2 linked regions of the Cupriavidus necator N-1 genome follow. The protein of the gene in region 1 interacts with the protein of each later gene in a pairwise test. Links are inferred from orthologs where the notes say so. Each region holds a gene or a part of one and is shown on either strand. Other genes may lie near its edges.

What was found.
Region 2: the proteins of badI (region 1) and rfaD interact in binary tests that used the Escherichia coli proteins (3 or more experiments, as listed by UniProt). The link is inferred for Cupriavidus necator N-1 from one-to-one orthologs.

The regions. Positions count from the first base shown.
Region 1 is NC_015723.1:1,796,790-1,805,362, forward strand. Bases 2,667-5,492 are described here. They hold badI (2-ketocyclohexanecarboxyl-CoA hydrolase), read right to left. Parts: upstream 4,558-5,492; coding sequence 3,775-4,557; downstream 2,667-3,774. Other genes in these bases: aliB (cyclohexanecarboxyl-CoA dehydrogenase), read right to left, coding at 2,667-3,744; badH (2-hydroxycyclohexanecarboxyl-CoA dehydrogenase), read right to left, coding at 4,588-5,355. In the rest of the region: CNE_RS26195 (alpha/beta fold hydrolase), read left to right, coding at 1-424; CNE_RS26200 (DUF2917 domain-containing protein), read left to right, coding at 439-771; aliA (cyclohexanecarboxylate-CoA ligase), read right to left, coding at 907-2,550; more of aliB, read right to left, coding at 2,593-2,666; CNE_RS26225 (MarR family winged helix-turn-helix transcriptional regulator), read left to right, coding at 5,495-6,016; CNE_RS26230 (GYD domain-containing protein), read left to right, coding at 6,281-6,574; CNE_RS26235 (zinc-binding alcohol dehydrogenase family protein), read right to left, coding at 6,653-7,669; fdhF (formate dehydrogenase subunit alpha), read right to left, coding at 7,838-8,573. UniProt on the Escherichia coli protein: Converts o-succinylbenzoyl-CoA (OSB-CoA) to 1,4-dihydroxy-2-naphthoyl-CoA (DHNA-CoA).
Region 2 is NC_015726.1:836,992-845,700, forward strand. The notes cover bases 2,838-5,799. They hold rfaD (ADP-glyceromanno-heptose 6-epimerase), read left to right. Parts: upstream 2,838-3,801; coding sequence 3,802-4,797; downstream 4,798-5,799. Other genes in these bases: rfaE1 (D-glycero-beta-D-manno-heptose-7-phosphate kinase), read left to right, coding at 2,838-3,773; CNE_RS03980 (ComEA family DNA-binding protein), read left to right, coding at 4,953-5,339; CNE_RS03985 (solute carrier family 23 protein), read left to right, coding at 5,577-5,799. In the rest of the region: CNE_RS03955 (LapA family protein), read left to right, coding at 1-91; lipopolysaccharide assembly protein LapB, read left to right, coding at 95-1,324; CNE_RS03965 (UDP-glucose dehydrogenase family protein), read left to right, coding at 1,363-2,745; more of rfaE1, read left to right, coding at 2,826-2,837; more of CNE_RS03985, read left to right, coding at 5,800-6,878; cysteine synthase CysM, read left to right, coding at 7,014-7,916; mltB (lytic murein transglycosylase B), read right to left, coding at 7,986-8,709. UniProt on the Escherichia coli protein: Catalyzes the interconversion between ADP-D-glycero-beta-D-manno-heptose and ADP-L-glycero-beta-D-manno-heptose via an epimerization at carbon 6 of the heptose.

The sequences.
Region 1 (8,573 bases):
AGGCCTGCCCGCCCGCGCCGCCGTGCTGGTCGGATCGCCGGCCGACATGCACGCCGCGTGTGCGTCGCTGGCCTGGCAAATGGGCTTCACCCCCGGCGTGCTGGCGCGCATGCAGCGCCAGAGCGAGCGCTGGCTGGGACTGCCATGGTCGGCTTTCAACGTGCCCGACGTCGGCCGCACCCGGCCGGTCCCGCCAACGCTGGTGATCCATGACCGCGACGACAAGGAAGTGCGCTGGGAAGACGGCGCCGCCATCGCCGGCTCCTGGCCCGGCGCGCAACTGGTCACGACCAGCGGCCTGGGGCATCGCCGCATCCTGCAGGATCCCGGCGTGATCCGGCGCATCGCTGATTTCATCCGGCCCGGCACAGCCCCCGCGCGCGCGGTGATCCCGTCCGCCTTGCACGGCCTGGCCGTCGACTGAACCTGGAGACCATCATGTTCCTGGTGAGCAATGACATGACCGCCACCCTGCCCGCACGCAGTTCGCTGCGGCTGGTGGCGGGCCCCGGCGAACACGTCGCCGTGCGCTGCACCGAAGGCGAGCTCTGGCTGATCCGCGACGGCGACCCGAAGGACACGGCGCTGACGGCCAGCGAATGCTTTACGTTGTCCGACAGCGGCCATATCGAGCTGTATGCCGTCACCACGGCATCGCTGCACGTAACGCGCTGCCGGCAAGGCGCCGGGCGGGCAGCGGGCGCCTGGCGGCAATGGCTGCGGCGCTTGCTGGCGCCGCATGGGCGCGGCTATACCGGTGCAGGCCGGTGACAGGTGGAGCTGGACACCCCTCGCCCTGCCAGCCCTGGCGCGAATGCGCGGTCGTGGTGGGGTGCAATGCCTGGCGGTTAATTGCGCTTTTTGCGTTGCGCGGCGGCCGGCGCCCCGGCCACCGCTGCGCCAGGTTCAGGACGGGTCGCCGCGCAGCATCTCGCGCAGCCGGAATTTCTGGATTTTCCCGGCGGGCGTGGCCGGCAGTGCGTCCCGCACCACGAGCTTCTCGGGGATGTACTGCAGCGCCATCTTCTGCGCCTTGAGCCAGTCCACCATCGCCGCCTGGTCGAACGCCTGGCCGGCGCGCGGCACGACAAAGGCGCAGGCGCGCTCGCCCAGCCGTTCATCCGGGTAGGCGACGATAGCCACCTGCGACACCGCGGGATGGCGGTACAGCAGGGTCTCGACCTCGAGCACGGGGATGTTCTCGCCGCCGCGGATGATCACGTCCTTGCTGCGCCCGGCGATGCGCAGGTAGCCGTGCGCATCGAGCCGCGCCAGGTCGCCGGTGTCGAACCATCCATCGGCATCGGTGCTGTTCAGATGTGGCCGCTTCAGGTAACCGCCGAAGTTGGAACACGCCCGCACCAGCAGGCGGCCGGTCTCCCCGGTGGGCACGTCGGCATCGGCGCCGTCCACCACCCTCACCTCCACGCCCGGCAGCGGGCGACCATCGGTGGTCGATGCGCGCGCGTCGGGATCGTCCGGCAGCGTGGTGGTGACCGCGCCGTTCTCCGACATGCCCCACGCCGACACGATCGTGGCGCCCAGCGCCAGGCGCGCGCTCTCCACCAGCGCGCCCGGGATCGGCGCGCCGGCGCACAGGAAGGTGCGCAGGCTTGGCACGGGCGTGCCGGACTCCGACACCACGCGGGCAAGGTCCGTCAGGAACGGTGTCGATCCCATGGTGAAGGTCACGCCTTCCTCGCGGATCAGCGCGGCCGCGCGCGCCGGGTCCCAGATGTCCTGCAGCACCGCATGCGCGCCCAGCATCACCGGCATCATCAGTCCGTACATGAAGCCAGTCTGGTGCGCCATCGGCGAGGCCATCAGCACCACATCGTCGACCGTCAGGCGCAGCCGATCGGCATAGGCAACGATATTGGAGAACAGCGTGTTGGCGCTATGCATCACGCCCTTGGGCTCGCCGGTGGTGCCGGAGGTGTAGATCAGTTGCGTGACGTCGTCAGCGCCCGGGCGGCCGCGCAGCAGGATGTCCGGCGCATCGGGCTCATCCTCCCAGCGCGGACCGCTGAGCAATGCGTCGAAGCTGTCCGCTCCAGCGCCGCCCGTGACAACGACGTGGCGCAGCGCCGGCAATACGTCGCGCAAGCCCTGCACCATCTGCGCATGCCCGAAGCCCCGGAAACCCTGCGGCACCACCATCACCTTGCTTTGCGCATGCGCCAGCATGAACGACAACTCGCGCTCGCGGAAGATCGGCATCAACGGGTTGAGCACCGCGCCCAGCCGTGCGCACGCCAGGTACAGCACCGTCAGGTGCCAGCCGTTGGGCAACTGGCAGGACACGACATCCTGCGCACCGACGCCGAGGCGGCTCAGCCCCACCGCCACCCGGTCGGCCATCCGGTCCAGCTCGGACCAGGTAAAGCGGGCCACGGTGCCGCTGTCGAGGCTTACCGCAGTCAGGGCCGGCGCGTCGGGCCGGCCGCTCACGCAGGCGGCAAGGTAGTCGTTGACGGTGCGGTCGTGCCAGTGGCCTGCCGCCACGCTGGCGGCTCGGCGGGGCGCAATCAGTACGGCGTCGAAATCCATGGCTTGTCTCCTCGTTATGCGATGCCGCGTGCGAGCGCGGCTTCAGGCCGGCACGGCTTCGCGCCCGGCGCGCCCGCGGGCAATGATGGTCTTCATGATCTGCGCGGTGCCGTCGCCGATCTGGAAGCCGAGCACATCGCGCAGCCGCTGCTCCATCACGCCGCGGTCATAGCCGCCGTGGCCGAAGGACAGCAGGCACTGGTGCACCACGTCGTAGGCCAGCTTGGGCGCCCACCACTTGCACATCGCGGCTTCGGCGGTGTGTGGCTGGCCATGGTCCTTCAGCCACAGCGTCTGCAGGCACAGCAGCCGGGCCGCGGTCACCTGGGTCTGGAAATCGGCCAGCGGGTGCGAGACCCCCTGGAAGGCCGAAAGCGGCTTGCCAAAGGCCTGCCGTTCCGCCACGTAGGCCCAGGTCTCGTCCAGCGCGGCCTGCGCCACCGCCAGCACCTGCAGGCCGATCAGCGCGCGCGAGAAGTCGAAGCCCTGCATCACCTGCACGAAGCCCTGGCCTTCCTCGCCCAGCAGGTGGCTGGCCGGCACGCGCACGTTCTCGAAGAAGATCGAGCCGCGGCCGATGGCGCGCTGGCCGTGGCAGTCGAAACGGTTGCGAGTGATGCCAGGCAGGTCCATCGGCACCAGCATGGCTGAGACGCCGCGCGCGCCGGCATCGACCGGGCCGGTGCGGGCAAAGACCACCGCGGCATCGGCTTGGTCCGCGGCGGAGATCGAAGTCTTCTCGCCATTGAGCACATAGGCGTCGCCGTCGCGCTCCATGCGCAGGCGCAGGTTGGCCGCGTCGGAGCCGCCGCGCGGCTCGGTCAGCGCGATCGCCAGCAGCGCTTCGCCGCGCGTGAGCCGCTGCAGCCACGGCCCGCCGATTTCAGGACGCGCGTGCTGTGCCAGGATCTGGCCGTTGAGCGAAGCCAGCAGGTTGATATACGACAGGCTCAGGTCGGCGCGCGCCACCGCTTCATGAATCACGCCGGCCGCGAGCGAGCCCATGCCCTGGCCGCCGCAGGCCTCGGGCAGTTCCGGCGCGATAAAGCCCATCTCGCCCATCTCGCGCATTAGCGCGCGGTCCAGCACGCGGGTCTGGTCCCGCTCCAGGTAGCCAGGCGCCACGCGCGCATCGGCAAAACGGCGCGCATGCTCCGCCAGCGCCATCAGGTCTTCGTCAAGGTAGGGGTTCATGGTTGTCTCCGCTTGGTCGGATGCCAGCGCTTATCTGGCGTACTTGCGGAAGTCGGGCTTGCGCTTTTCCTGGAAGGCCTTCACGCCCTCGCGCGATTCCTCGGTGTCGTAGTAGAGCTTGAGCGCGTACATGCCCATGCCGGCGATACCACCCTGATGCGCGGTGTCCATGTTGAACGAGCGCTTGGCGATGGCGATGGCGGTCGGGCTCTTGTCCAGGATCTCGTCGCACCACTTCTGCACTTCGGCGTCGAGCTGGTCATGCGGCACCACGGCGTTCACCAGCCCCATCGCCAGTGCCTCGGCGGCCGGGTAGCGACGGCACAGGTACCAGATCTCGCGCGCCTTTTTTTCACCGACCACGCGCGCCAGGAAGGCCGTGCCATAGCCCGGGTCGACCGAGCCCACCTTTGGCCCTACCTGACCGAACACGGCCTTTTCAGAGGCGATGGTGAAATCGCAGATCGTGCACAGCACGTTGCCGCCGCCGATGGCAAAGCCCTGCACCCGCGCGATCACCGGCTTGGGCACGTCGCGGATGGCGTTGTGCAGTTCTTCCATCGGCAAGCCGATGGTGCCGCGGCCGTCGTACTGCCCTTCATGCGCGGACTGGTCGCCGCCGGTGCTGAACGCCTTGTCGCCGGCACCCGCCAGCACGATGGCACCGATCTCGCGGTCGTAGCCGGCGCGGTTGATGGCGTGGATCAGCTCGTCGCAGGTGCGGCCGCGGAAGGCGTTCATCTTTTCCGGGCGGTTGATGGTGATCCAGGCGGCGCCGTTGCGCACTTCGTACAGGATGTCTTCGTATTGCATGGTGGTCTCCGTTTTCTGGTGTTTGCTTGCTCAGCCGTTCATGGTCAGGCCGCCCGACACGCTCAGCACCTGGCCGGTGATAAAGCCGGCGTCGTCGCTGGCAAAGAACAGCACCGCGCCGGGCAGGTCGTCGGGCTGGCCGATGCGGCCCAGCGGGATCGAGCGGGTAAAGGCCTCGACCAGCTTCTCGGGGTTGCCCGCGCCCTGCTTGTAGTCTTCGAACAGCGCGGTCTCGGTCGGCCCCGGGCACACCACGTTGACGGTGATGCCGTGGCGAGCGTGTTCGCGGGCAATCGTCTTGGAGAACGACACCAGCCCGCCCTTGCACGCGGCATAGACCGCTTCGCCGGACGAACCCACGCGCGCGGCGTCGGAGGCGATATTGATGATGCGGCCGCGCTTGCGCTCGATCATGCCGGGCAGCACCGCGTGGTGCATGTGCAGCGCGCCGGTCAGGTTGATGGCGATCAGCCGCTCCCATTGCGCGGGCTCGGTCTTGATGAACGGCTTGAACACATCCCAGCCGGCGTTGTTGACCAGCACGTCCACCGGGCCCAGGCCCTGCTCCACCGCCGCCACCGCGGCATCCACGCTGGCGCGCTCGGTGATATCGCAGCGAAGGGCCAGCGCGCGCCCGCCAGCCTCTCGGATCTGGCCGGCGACGCGCTCGGCCGCTTCCGGGTTCAGGTCGAGCACGCCCACCACCGCCCCGGCGCGCGCAAAGCGCAAACAGGTTGCGCCGCCGATACCTCCGCCACCACCGGTCACGATGACCGTCTTGCCTTCAAGTCCTTGCACAGCGTTCTCCTTTCAGGATTCCGGTGCTATCGTGCCGGCCATGGCGCCGTCACATCGCACCACCAAATAGGTAAATATGTTTACCTATAATAGGAGGTAGCCGCTGCCTACGCAAGACGCCAACACTGTGGAAAAGACTATGGTTAACCCGGAATCAGGGGCAGATTTCTCGACAAACGCACGCATGGAACTGGCCAACCGGCTTTTCTTCCGGCTGTACCAATGCGCAAATATGTTGCATAAAACGGGATCGCGAGCCGTCGAGGCAGAGGGCCTGACGACGCAGCAGTGGGCCGTGCTCGGCGCGTTGTCGCGCCCGGAAGCCGCTGATGGCATGAGCGTGGGCGACCTGGCCCGCTACCTGATGGTGAGCCGGCAGAACCTGTCAGGACTGGTCAGCCGGATGGAACGCGACGGCCACGTCACGCTGGCCCCGGACGGCCGCGACCGCCGCTCACGGTTGATCCGGATGAGCGAGCCGGGACGGGAGGTCTGGCTGCACCAGGCGCAGCCGAAGATCCGGGCTTATTACGAGCAGGCGCTGACGGGGTTTTCTACCAATGACCTGACGCACACACTGCATTACCTGCTCAAGTTGCTGGATAACATGCGCGCGCTTGACACGCCCGACAGCGCGGACGGTGGCAGTCCACAGGACTGAGCCGCACGCAGTATCGCAACTGAAACACACCGGCCGGCCGGAACAGCCGGCCGCGAGCCCGCGGCCCGCATCCTGGCCTGCCGCGCCGACTGGCGCGCAATATGCGTTGGCATGAAGTTGCTCAGACGTCGCGAGCATCAACGGCGAAGCGCCATGCCATTCGCGCCTCGCCACGCCCCGAAGCCCTGAACCACTGCCCCGGCCGTTTGCGCCGTGCACACCGCCGGGACGGCGACCAATCCAACCATAACCGGAGGTCCCGCCATGACCCGCTACATCGTGCTAGCCAGCTTCACCGACCAGGGCATCCGCACTGTCAAGGACACCACCAAGCGCGCCGCCGCGGTGCGCGAGATGGGGGCGCGCCTGGGCGTGCAGATGAAAGACATCTACTGGACGCTGGGCGAATACGACATCGTGCTCACCGTCGAAGCGCCCGACGACGAGACCATGACCAGCTTCGGGCTGACCATCGGCGCGGCCGGCAACGTACGCACCCAAACCCTGCGCGCCTTCAACAGCGACGAGATGCAGGGCATTCTCGGCAAGATGGGCTGACCCCTGCCCCAGAAACGCACAACGCCCGCCGGGGCCATCCCGGCGGGCGTTGTTGTTTGCCGAGCGCAGCCCGCCAGCTCAGAACCCTTCCAGCACCAGCTTGCCGATGGTCCGCCCGCCTTCCAGCATGGCGTGCGCGCGCCGCAGGTTCTCCGCGTTGATGCTCCCCAGGTTCTCGCCCAGCGTGGTCTGCAGGCGGCCGGCATCGACCAGCCGCGCGACCTCGTTAAGCAGACGATGCTGCGCGACCATGTCGGGCGTGCTGAACATGGCGCGCGTGAACATGAATTCCCAGACGAAGGTGGCGCTCTTGTTCTTGAGCAATTCCACCGGCAACGGCCGCGTATTCGAGACGATCGTGCAGATCTTGCCCTGCGGGGCGACCAGTTCAGTCATCGCCGCGAAATGGCCGTCGATATCGTTGAAGCAGAGGATGTAGTCGACCTCGGCAAAACCCAGCGCCTTCAACTGCGCCGGCAGGTCGCCACGATGGTCAACGGTATGGTCGGCGCCAAGGCGGCGGCACCATTCCTGCGACTCGGGCCGCGACGCGGTGGCGATCACGGTCAGCCCGGCCAGCACCTTGGCCAACTGGATGCCGATCGAGCCCACGCCGCCCGCGCCGCCGATGATCAGCACCGAGCTGCCGGCGTGATCCCCCTTGGGCGAAATGCCCAGCCGGTCGAACAGAGCCTCCCAGGCGGTGATCGCCGTCAGCGGCAGCGCCGCCGCGTTGGCGAAATCCAGCGAGGCGGGCTTGTGGCCGACGATGCGCTCATCGACCAGGTGGAATTCGGCGTTGGCACCGGACCGCGTGATGCTGCCCGCGTAGTAGACCGGGTCGCCGACCTTGAACAGGGTCACCTCCGGCCCCACCGCCGCCACAGTGCCGGCCGCGTCCCAGCCCAGCACGCGCGGCGTGGGCTCTACCTGCGCCTTGGGCGCGCGCACCTTGGTGTCGACCGGGTTGACCGAGACGGCCTCAACCTTCACCAGCAGGTCGCGGCCGCCGGGGCTGGGCATGTCGATCTCCACGTCCTGCAGCGAACGCGGGTCGGAGATGGGCAGGTACTGGGTCAGGCCGATGGCTTTCATGGCGGGCTCCGGGATGTGTAGGGAATGATCTGAAGCGTAGCCCGTCACGATTGATTTGATTAGCTGAAAACTACAACAATCAATTTCCCGAAATTCAGGATAATCACCCAACAAAAAGGGCCGCCTGCGCTACCCGCGCAGACGGCCCCGTCAGGTCTTGCCGTTGCCCTACACCGCCAGGATCTGCCCGCCGCCGTAGCTCGACTGCTCCGGCGCCTCGCCGCCCAGAGCCATCTTCACCGCGCAGTACTTGAACTCCGGGATCTTGCCGAAGGGGTCCAGCGCCGCATTGGTCAGCTTGTTGATCGCCGCCTCGTAATAGCAGAACGGCACGAACACCGCCCCGCGCGGCGTGCCGGCGTCGGCCCGCGCGTACAGCGTGACTTCGCCGCGGCGCGATGCCAGCGTGACCACGTCGCCCGGCTTGCCGCCCAGCGCGTCCAGGTCCAGCGGGTGCACCAGCGCCACGGGGTCGGGCTCGATCGCATCGAGCACGCCGGCGCGCCGCGTCATGCTGCCGGTGTGCCAGTGCTCGAGCTGGCGGCCGGTGATCAGCACCATCGGGTAGTCGACATCGGGCCGCTCGGCCGCCGGGATGATATCGGCCGGCACAAAGCGCCCACGGCCGGTCTCGGTCGGGAAGCTGTCGATAAAGATCACCGGTTCGCCCGGGTCGCCCTCTTCCTTGCACGGATAAGTCACAGCATGTTCGCGCTCCAGCCGCTCCCAGGTCACGCCGCCGATGCTGGGCATGGCCTGGCGCATCTCATCGAAGACCTCGGCCACGCCGTCGTAGTGCCAGTCCAGCCCCAGTTGCTCCGCCATCTGCTGGATGATCCACAGGTCCTGGCGCGCCTGCCCCGGCGGGTTCAGCGCCTGGCGGCCGAGCTGAACGGTGCGGTCG
Region 2 (8,709 bases), on another replicon or contig:
GTCCGCCGCCGCAGCAGCGTCGTCGGCGGCCGCATCCGCGCCGCGTGACGGCAAGCCTGTTCCCTATAACGTAGTCGGCCCGAAAGTCTGATCCATGATGTTTGAAACCTGGTGGCTGCTGGCGCTGCCACTTGTCTTTGGCCTTGGCTGGATGGCGGCGCGCTTCGACGTGCGCCAGCTCATCAGCGAACAGGGCGCCTTGCCGCGCTCGTACTTCAAGGGCCTCAATTTCCTGCTCAACGAGCAACCCGACCAGGCCATCGATGCCTTTATCGAGGTGGCCCGGCTGGACCCGGAAACCACCGAGCTGCACTTTGCGCTGGGCGCGCTGTTCCGCCGCCGCGGCGAAACCGAGCGCGCCATCCGCGTGCATCAGAACCTGGCGACCCGCCCCGACCTGCCCGAGCCCGAGCGCGAGCATGCCTTGTTTGAACTGGGCGAGGACTTCCTGCGCGCCGGCCTGCTGGACCGTGCCGAGGAATCGCTGCGCCGGCTGATGTCGGGCCCGTACGCGGCGTCGGCCAAGCGCGTGCTGCTTGAGCTCTATGAAGTGGAAAAGGAGTGGCAGAAGGCGATCGAGGCCGCGCGCGAGCTGCAGACGCTGGAGCAGACGAGCTACAGCCTGCAGATTGCCCAGTTCTGCTGCGAGCTGGCGCAGGACGCGCTGCAGCGCAAGCGTCCCGAAGATGCGGTGAAGTGGCTGAACCAGGCCGTTGCCGAGAATCCTGCCAACGTGCGCGCCCCGATCCTGCTGGGCGACGTGGCCGCGGCCGCGGGCGACGCCCGCGCGGCGCTTGGCCACTGGCTTGGCATCGAACGGCAGGATGCATCTTTCCTGCCGCTGGTGGCGGACCGCGTGGTCAAGGCCTACGCCAGCCTGCAGGAGGAGGGCGCCGCGCTGGAATGGCTGCGCGGCCTGCTCAAGGGTAAGCTGGCGCCTGAGGTGCTCGATACCGCCTACCAGGCAGAACTGGACGTGAACGGCCCGGAAGCCGCCGCGCGCCTGATGCGCGAGCAGCTGCGCCGCCAGCCCACGCTGCTGGCGCTGACCAAGTATTTCGAGGCGCAGGCGGCGGTGGTCGCGGCCGGCGCCCCGTCCGCGCAGCCGGCGGGTGCCGATGCCCCGGCAGAGGGCGCCGACGGCAACAACGAGCAAGCGCAGGAAACCACGGCCATCCGTGACCTGCTGCAGCTGCGCACGCGCAACCTCGCGCGCTACACCTGCCGCGAGTGCGGCTTCCGCGCCCGGCTTTTCTATTGGCAATGCCCGGGATGCAACCGTTGGGAAACCTATGCCCCGCGGCGCTCCGAGACGCTCGGCTGATCCCGGGCGGTCCTGTGCAACAGAATTGAATTAACGCTATGAAAGTCACCATCATCGGCAGCGGCTATGTCGGCCTTGTCACCGGCGCCTGCCTGGCGGAACTTGGCAATGACGTGTTCTGCCTGGACCTGGACGAGCAGAAGATCGCGCTGCTTAACGCAGGCGGCGTGCCAATCTACGAGCCGGGCCTGCTGGAGCTGATCCAGCGCAACCGTGCCGCCGGGCGGCTGACCTTTTCCACCGACGTGGCGGCCAGTGTCGAGCACGCCGACGTGCAGTTCATCGCCGTGGGCACGCCCCCGGACGAAGACGGCTCTGCCGACCTGAAGTACGTGTTGGCGGCGGCGCGCAATATCGGCCGCCATATGACCGGATTCAAGGTCGTGGTCGACAAGTCCACCGTACCGGTCGGCACCGGCGACCGCGTGGCCGCCGCGATCCGCGAGGAGCTGGTCGCGCGCAGCCTGGAAGACCTGCAGTTCTCAGTGGTGTCGAACCCCGAGTTCCTGAAGGAGGGCGCCGCGGTCGAGGACTTCATGCGCCCGGACCGCATCGTGCTGGGCTGCAACGCCGACGTCGCCGGCCGCCACGCGCAGGCCACCATGCGCCAGCTTTACGCGCCGTTCAACCGGCACCACGAGCGCACCTTCTACATGGACGTGCGCTCGGCCGAGTTCACCAAGTACGCGGCCAATTCGATGCTGGCCACGCGCATCTCGTTCATGAACGAGCTGGCCAACCTGGCCGACGAGGTTGGCGCCGATATCGAACTGGTGCGCATGGGCATCGGTTCGGACCCGCGCATCGGCTACAGCTTCCTGTATGCCGGTGCTGGCTATGGCGGTTCATGCTTTCCCAAGGACGTGCAGGCGCTGATGCGCACTGCCGCCGACCATGGCAAGCCAATGCGCGTGCTGGAGGCGGTGGAATCGGTCAACGGCGCGCAGAAGCGCGTGCTGGGCGACAAGGTCGTGCGCCGCTTCGGCGATGACCTGACCGGCCGCACCTTTGCCGTGTGGGGCCTGGCCTTCAAGCCCAACACCGACGACATGCGCGAGGCGCCGTCGCGGGTGCTGGCGCGCGAACTGGTGTCGCGCGGCGCGTCGCTGCGCATGCACGACCCGGTGTCGATGGCCGAAGCCCGGCGCGTGCTGGATGCCGACCTGGCCGACCTGCCGGGCGGCGCCGCGCGCGTGAGTTTCCATGAGAACCAGATGGATGCGCTGGACGGCGCCGACGCGCTGGTGATCGTGACCGAATGGAAGGTGTTCCGCAGCCCCGACTTCGGCCAGATCAAGCGGCGCCTGAAGACCCCGGTGATCTTCGACGGGCGCAACCTGTATGAGCCCGAGGCCATGGTCGAGAACGGCGTGGAGTACCACGCCATCGGCCGCCCGACCCGGCCGGCCGTGAACGAATGAGGCGCCGGCGGGTCAACGGACTCATCAACCGATAAGCTAGCGCGACGGCTGCGGCCGTCGCGATATTGCCAAGGATCTTCATGAACAAGACCGTCATTCCGCAGGAGCAGATCCGGCAGTCCCATATCCTGGTGGTCGGCGACATGATGCTGGACCGCTACTGGTTCGGCGATGTGGAACGGATCTCGCCGGAAGCGCCGGTGCCGGTGGTGCAGGTCAAGCGCAGCGACGAGCGCCTGGGCGGCGCCGCCAACGTGGCCCGCAATGCCGCGGCATTGGGCGCACGCGTGGGCATGCTGGGCGTGGTCGGCGACGACGAGCCGGCCCGAACGCTCGAAACGTTGCTGGGCGAGAGCCACGTGCAGCCCTATCTGCACCGCGATCCCAAGCTCAACACCACCATCAAGCTGCGCGTGGTGGCGCACCAGCAGCAGTTGCTGCGCGTGGATTTCGAGAGCGCGCCGGCGCATGAAGTGCTGGCCGCGGTACAGGACCGCTTCCTGGCCCTGATCAACGACTACCAGGTGCTGGTGCTTTCCGATTACGGCAAAGGCGGCCTGACCCACGTCACGCGCATGATCGACGCCAGCCGCGCAGCCGGGCGCAAGGTGCTGATCGACCCCAAGGGAGACGACTACTCGCGCTACCGCGGCGCCACCCTGATCACCCCCAACCGGGCCGAGATGCGTGCCGTGGTCGGCGCCTGGAAGACCGAGGCCGACCTGACCATCCGCGCGCAGAACCTGCGCCGCGGGCTGCAGTTGGAGGCACTGCTGCTGACGCGCTCGGAAGAGGGCATGACGCTCTACACCGAGGCCGAAGTGCTGCACGTCTCCGCCCAGGCGCGCGAGGTCTATGATGTATCGGGTGCTGGCGATACCGTGATTGCCACGCTCGCCACCATGCTGGGTGCCGGCGTGCCGCTCAAGGAAGCCGTGCAGCTTGCCAATCGTGCCGGCGCCATCGTGGTGGGCAAGCTTGGTACCGCCGTCGTCTCCTATTCTGAATTGTTCGGCGCCGCCCCGTGAGGCGTGGCGCCCCCATCCTGATCCGACCATGACCATCATCGTCACCGGCGCCGCTGGCTTTATCGGCAGCAACCTCGTCAAGGGTCTGAACGACCGCGGCGAGACCAACGTCATCGCCGTCGATAACCTGACCCGTGCCGACAAGTTCCACAACCTGGTCGACTGCGAGATCTCCGACTACCTTGACAAGCAGGACTTCCTCGCGCGCTTAGCCCGCGGCGAGTTCGGCAAGGTGCGGGCGGTATTCCATGAAGGCGCGTGCTCCGACACCATGGAGACCGACGGCCGCTACATGATGGAGAACAACTACCGTTACACGCTGTCGCTGATGGAGAGCTGCCTGGAACAAGGCACGCAGTTCCTGTACGCGTCGTCGGCGGCCACCTACGGCGCCTCGCAGGTGTTCCGCGAAGACCGCGAGTTCGAGCGCCCGCTGAACGTGTACGGCTACTCCAAGTTCCTGTTCGACCAGATCGTGCGGCGCCGGCTGCCGTCGGCGCTGTCGCAGATCGTGGGCTTCCGCTACTTCAACGTGTACGGCCCGCGTGAAACGCACAAGGGCCGCATGGCCTCGGTTGCCTACCACAACTTCAACCAGTTCCGCGCCGACGGCACGGTGAAGCTGTTCGGCGAGTACGGCGGCTATGCCCCCGGCATGCAGAGCCGCGACTTCGTCTCGGTCGAGGACGTGGTCAAGGTCAACCTGCACTTCTTTGACCATCCGGACAAGTCCGGCATCTTCAACCTCGGCACCGGCCGCGCGCAGCCGTTCAACGACATCGCCGCCACCGTGGTCAACACCCTGCGCGAGGCCGAAGGCAAGCCGCGCCTGTCGCTGGAAGAACTGGTGCAGGAAGGCCTGCTCGAGTACGTCAAGTTCCCCGATGCGCTGCGCGGCAAGTACCAGTGCTTTACGCAGTCGGATGTGTCGAAGCTGCGCAGCGCCGGCTACAGCGAGCCCTTCCTGTCCGTCGAGGAAGGCGTGGCGCGCTACTGCCGCTGGCTGATCGAACGCGCCGGCTGATACCGGCGCGCAACCGGCTGACACGCTTTCGTGCGGCCGGTGTCAACTTTTGTTGCTGCATGGGCCGCCGCTGCGGCCCGCCCCTATCCTGACCTGACCTCGCCGCCCCGGCGGGGGGTGGTACCTCAGACCATCCACAGGAAAGGAGAGCCTTCATTTTCAAGCATTGGGTCCGGCAACTTGCCCGGCGTTTTTCCCTGGTTTCCCTCGCTGCAACCATCTGCCTGTTCGCGGGCGGTGCCGCGCATGCCGCCATCGATGTCAATACGGCGGACGAGGCGGCCCTGACCTCGGTCAAGGGCGTGGGACCAGCCACCGCCCGCAACATCATCGACGAACGCAACAAGCGTGGGCCCTACAAGGACGCCGCGGACCTGGCCGAGCGCGTCAGTGGCATCGGGCCGAAGTCCGTGGCGAAGCTGCAGGACGCTGGCCTTGCCATCGGCACGAAGGGAACCGCAGCAGCGGCGCCGCCTGCGGCCGCCACCCCGGCCAAGACAGCCAAGGCAGCGCCCGCTGGCGCCGCCAAGCCAGCGCGCTGACAGGGTCACGGTCCGGCGTCCGGCCGCGCAGCGGCCGGACGCTCTCCGTGCTGGTATGGGTTGTGCTAGACCCTTGCCGCTTCGCACGCCCCGTGGCGGCGGAGTATCATGCGGACGCCGCGCCGGCAGGATCTGCCGCGCGCGGCTGCCGACAGGCACGCATCTACCAGACAACCAGGCACAAACGCGGCGGCTGCCGACCAGGCGGCCAGCCCGGACCACAGGGAGCAGAACAATATGGCGAATGGCGAGGACGCGGGATTCCTGCCGCAATGGCGGCTCAAGACCGAAGGCGTGATCGGGCCGGATGAGCGGCTGCCCGCCGGACAGACGCTGCTGGCCGGCATCCAGCACGTGGTGGCGATGTTCGGCTCGACCGCCATTGCACCGATCCTGATGGGTTTCAACCCGAATATCGCCATCCTGTTTTCCGGCATCGGCACGCTGATCTTCTTCCTGTGCGTGCGCGGGCGGGTGCCGAGCTACCTTGGCTCCAGCTTCGCCTTCATCGCCGTGGTGATCGCTGCCACTGGCTACGCGGGCAGCGGCCCCAACCTCAATATCCCGGTGGCGCTGGGCGGCATCATCGCCGCCGGTGCGCTGTACACGGTGATCGGCCTGATCGTGCAGGCGGTGGGCTACGCCTGGGTCGAAAAGCTGATGCCGCCGGTGGTGACCGGGGCGATCGTCGCGGCGATCGGGCTGAACCTGGCCCCGGTGGCGGTCAAGGCGGTCAGCGGCGCGGCCCTCGATACCTGGGTGGGCCTGCTGACGGTGGTGGCCGTGGGGCTGGTGGCGGTGCGCGCGCCCGGCATGATCGGGCGTCTGCCGGTGCTGATCGGCGGCCTGGCCGGCTACCTCGCCTACTACCTGGGCACCAACGTGATGGGGCTGGGCAAGCCGATCGACTTCTCGGGCGTGGCAGCGGCCAGCTGGTTCGGGCTGCCGGCGTTCACCGCACCGACCTTCGAGTTCAGCGCCATGCTGCTGATCGCGCCGGTGGCGATTGTGCTGGTGGCGGAGAACCTGGGCCATATCAAGGCCATCGGCGTGATGACCGGGCGCAACCTGGACCCGTATATCGGCCGTGCCTTTATCGGCGACGGCATCGCGACCATGCTGTCGGCCAGCGGCGGCGGCACCGGCGTGACCACTTATGCCGAGAACATGGGCGTGATGGCGGTCACCAAGATCTACTCGACGCTGATCTTCGTGGTGGCGGCCGCGGTGGCTATCCTGCTGGGCTTCTCGCCCAAGTTCGGTGCGCTGATCCTGACCATCCCGGGTCCGGTGATCGGCGGGTTGACCATCGTCGTGTTCGGCCTGATCGCAGCGACAGCGGGCCGGATCTGGGTGCAGAACAAGGTGGACTTCTCCAGCTCGCGCAACCTGATCACGGTTGGCGCCACGCTGACGGTGGCAGCCGGCGACCTGACGCTGAAGCTGGGCGGCATGACGCTGGGCGGCATCGGTACTGCCACCTTCGGCTGCATCCTGCTGTACCACCTGCTGGGCGAAGGCAACCACGAAGAAGGCTGAGCCACGGCAGGATGGGCGCAGGCGGGCGGGAGGCAGCGTAAATCCCGCCTGCCGGCGAGGGATAGGTGTCTGGATTACAATGGCCGGCGAATTGGAATCCCCCGTTTGCGACCCTCTTTCGCGACCCCTCGCCCCATGGCCTACAAGACAATTGAAGACACCATCGGCAACACGCCGCTGGTCAGACTGCAGCGCATCCCCGGTGCCGCCAACGACGCGCGCGGCAATGTGATCCTCGGCAAGCTCGAAGGCAACAACCCGGCCGGTTCGGTCAAGGACCGCCCCGCGGTGTCGATGATCGCCCGGGCCGAGGCGCGCGGGCGCATCAAGCCGGGCGACACCCTGATCGAGGCGACTTCCGGCAATACCGGCATCGCGCTGGCCATGGCAGCCGCCATCCGCGGCTACAAGATGGTGCTGATCATGCCCGAGGACCTGAGCCTCGAGCGCCGCCAGAGCATGGCGGCCTACGGTGCCGAGATCATCCTGACCCCGGTCAAGGGCGGCATGGAGTACGCCCGCGACCTGGCGGATTCGATGGAGCGCGACGGCAAGGGCGTGATCCTCGACCAGTTCGCCAACCCGGACAACCCGCAGGCCCACTACGAGGGCACCGGGCCGGAGATCTGGCGCGATACCGACGGCCGCATCACCCACTTCGTTTCTGCGATGGGCACCACCGGCACCATTACCGGCGTGTCGCGCTACCTGAAGGAACAGAACCCGGAGATCCAGGTCATCGGCGCGCAGCCGGCCGACGGCTCGCGCATCCCGGGCATCCGCAAGTGGCCCGAGGCGTATCTGCCCAAGATCTACGATGCCAGCTACATCGACCGCACCGAGCCGGTGAGCCAGGGCGACGCCGAGCACATGGCGCGGCGCATGGCATCCGAAGAGGGCATCTTCTGCGGCATTTCGGCGGCCGGCGCGCTCTGTGTTGCGCTGCGCATTGCCGAGGAAGTGGAGAACGCCACCATCGTCTTCGTGGTGTGCGACCGCGGCGACCGCTACCTGTCGACCGGCGTGTTCCCGGCGTGACCTGAACCGGTGCCAACAAGAAAGGCCTCGCAAATTGCGAGGCCTTTTTGCTTTGGCGGGCAGCTGGCATCAACCCATCGCCGCCTTGACCGCCTCGCCCAGCTGGTACACCGCCAGCGCATAGAAGAAGCTGCGGTTGTAGCGTGTCAGCACGTAGAAGTTGCGCAGGCCGAGCAGGTATTCGGTCGGTTGGTCGGGGGTGGGCAGGTCCACCACCAGCACGCCGGTCTCGCCTTCGCGCACGGGGTCGATCGGCTCGTCCACGCGCAAGCCGGCGCGGGTCAGCTGGTTGAGCGTGCGCGTGGGCCATGGCTCGCCGTCGGCCGCCGCCGTGGCGACACCCAGGCTGCCGGCGTCGCCGGCAATGCGCCACACCACCGGGCGGCCCGGCTCCCAGCCGTGCAGCTGCAGGAAGCGCGCGACACTGCCGATGGCATCGGTAGGGCTGTTGCGCAGGTCGATGCGACCGTTGTTGTCGTAGTCGATGGCGTATTCGCGCAGGCTGGTCGGCATGAACTGCGGGATGCCGATCGCGCCCGCGAAGGAGCCCAGCACCGAGTACACGTCGGTGCGGGTGTCGCGGCACCACAGCAGGTAGTCGGCCAGCTGGTTGCGGAACAGCGTGCTGCGGGCTTCGCGGTTGGGCGTGTCCGGGTAGTCGAAGGCGAGCGTGGACAGCGAGTCGAGCACGCGGAAGGTGCCCATGTCGCGGCCGTAGATGGTTTCCACGCCGATGATGCCGACGATGACCGAGGCCGGTACGCCGAACTCGGCTTCGGCACGGCGCAGCGTG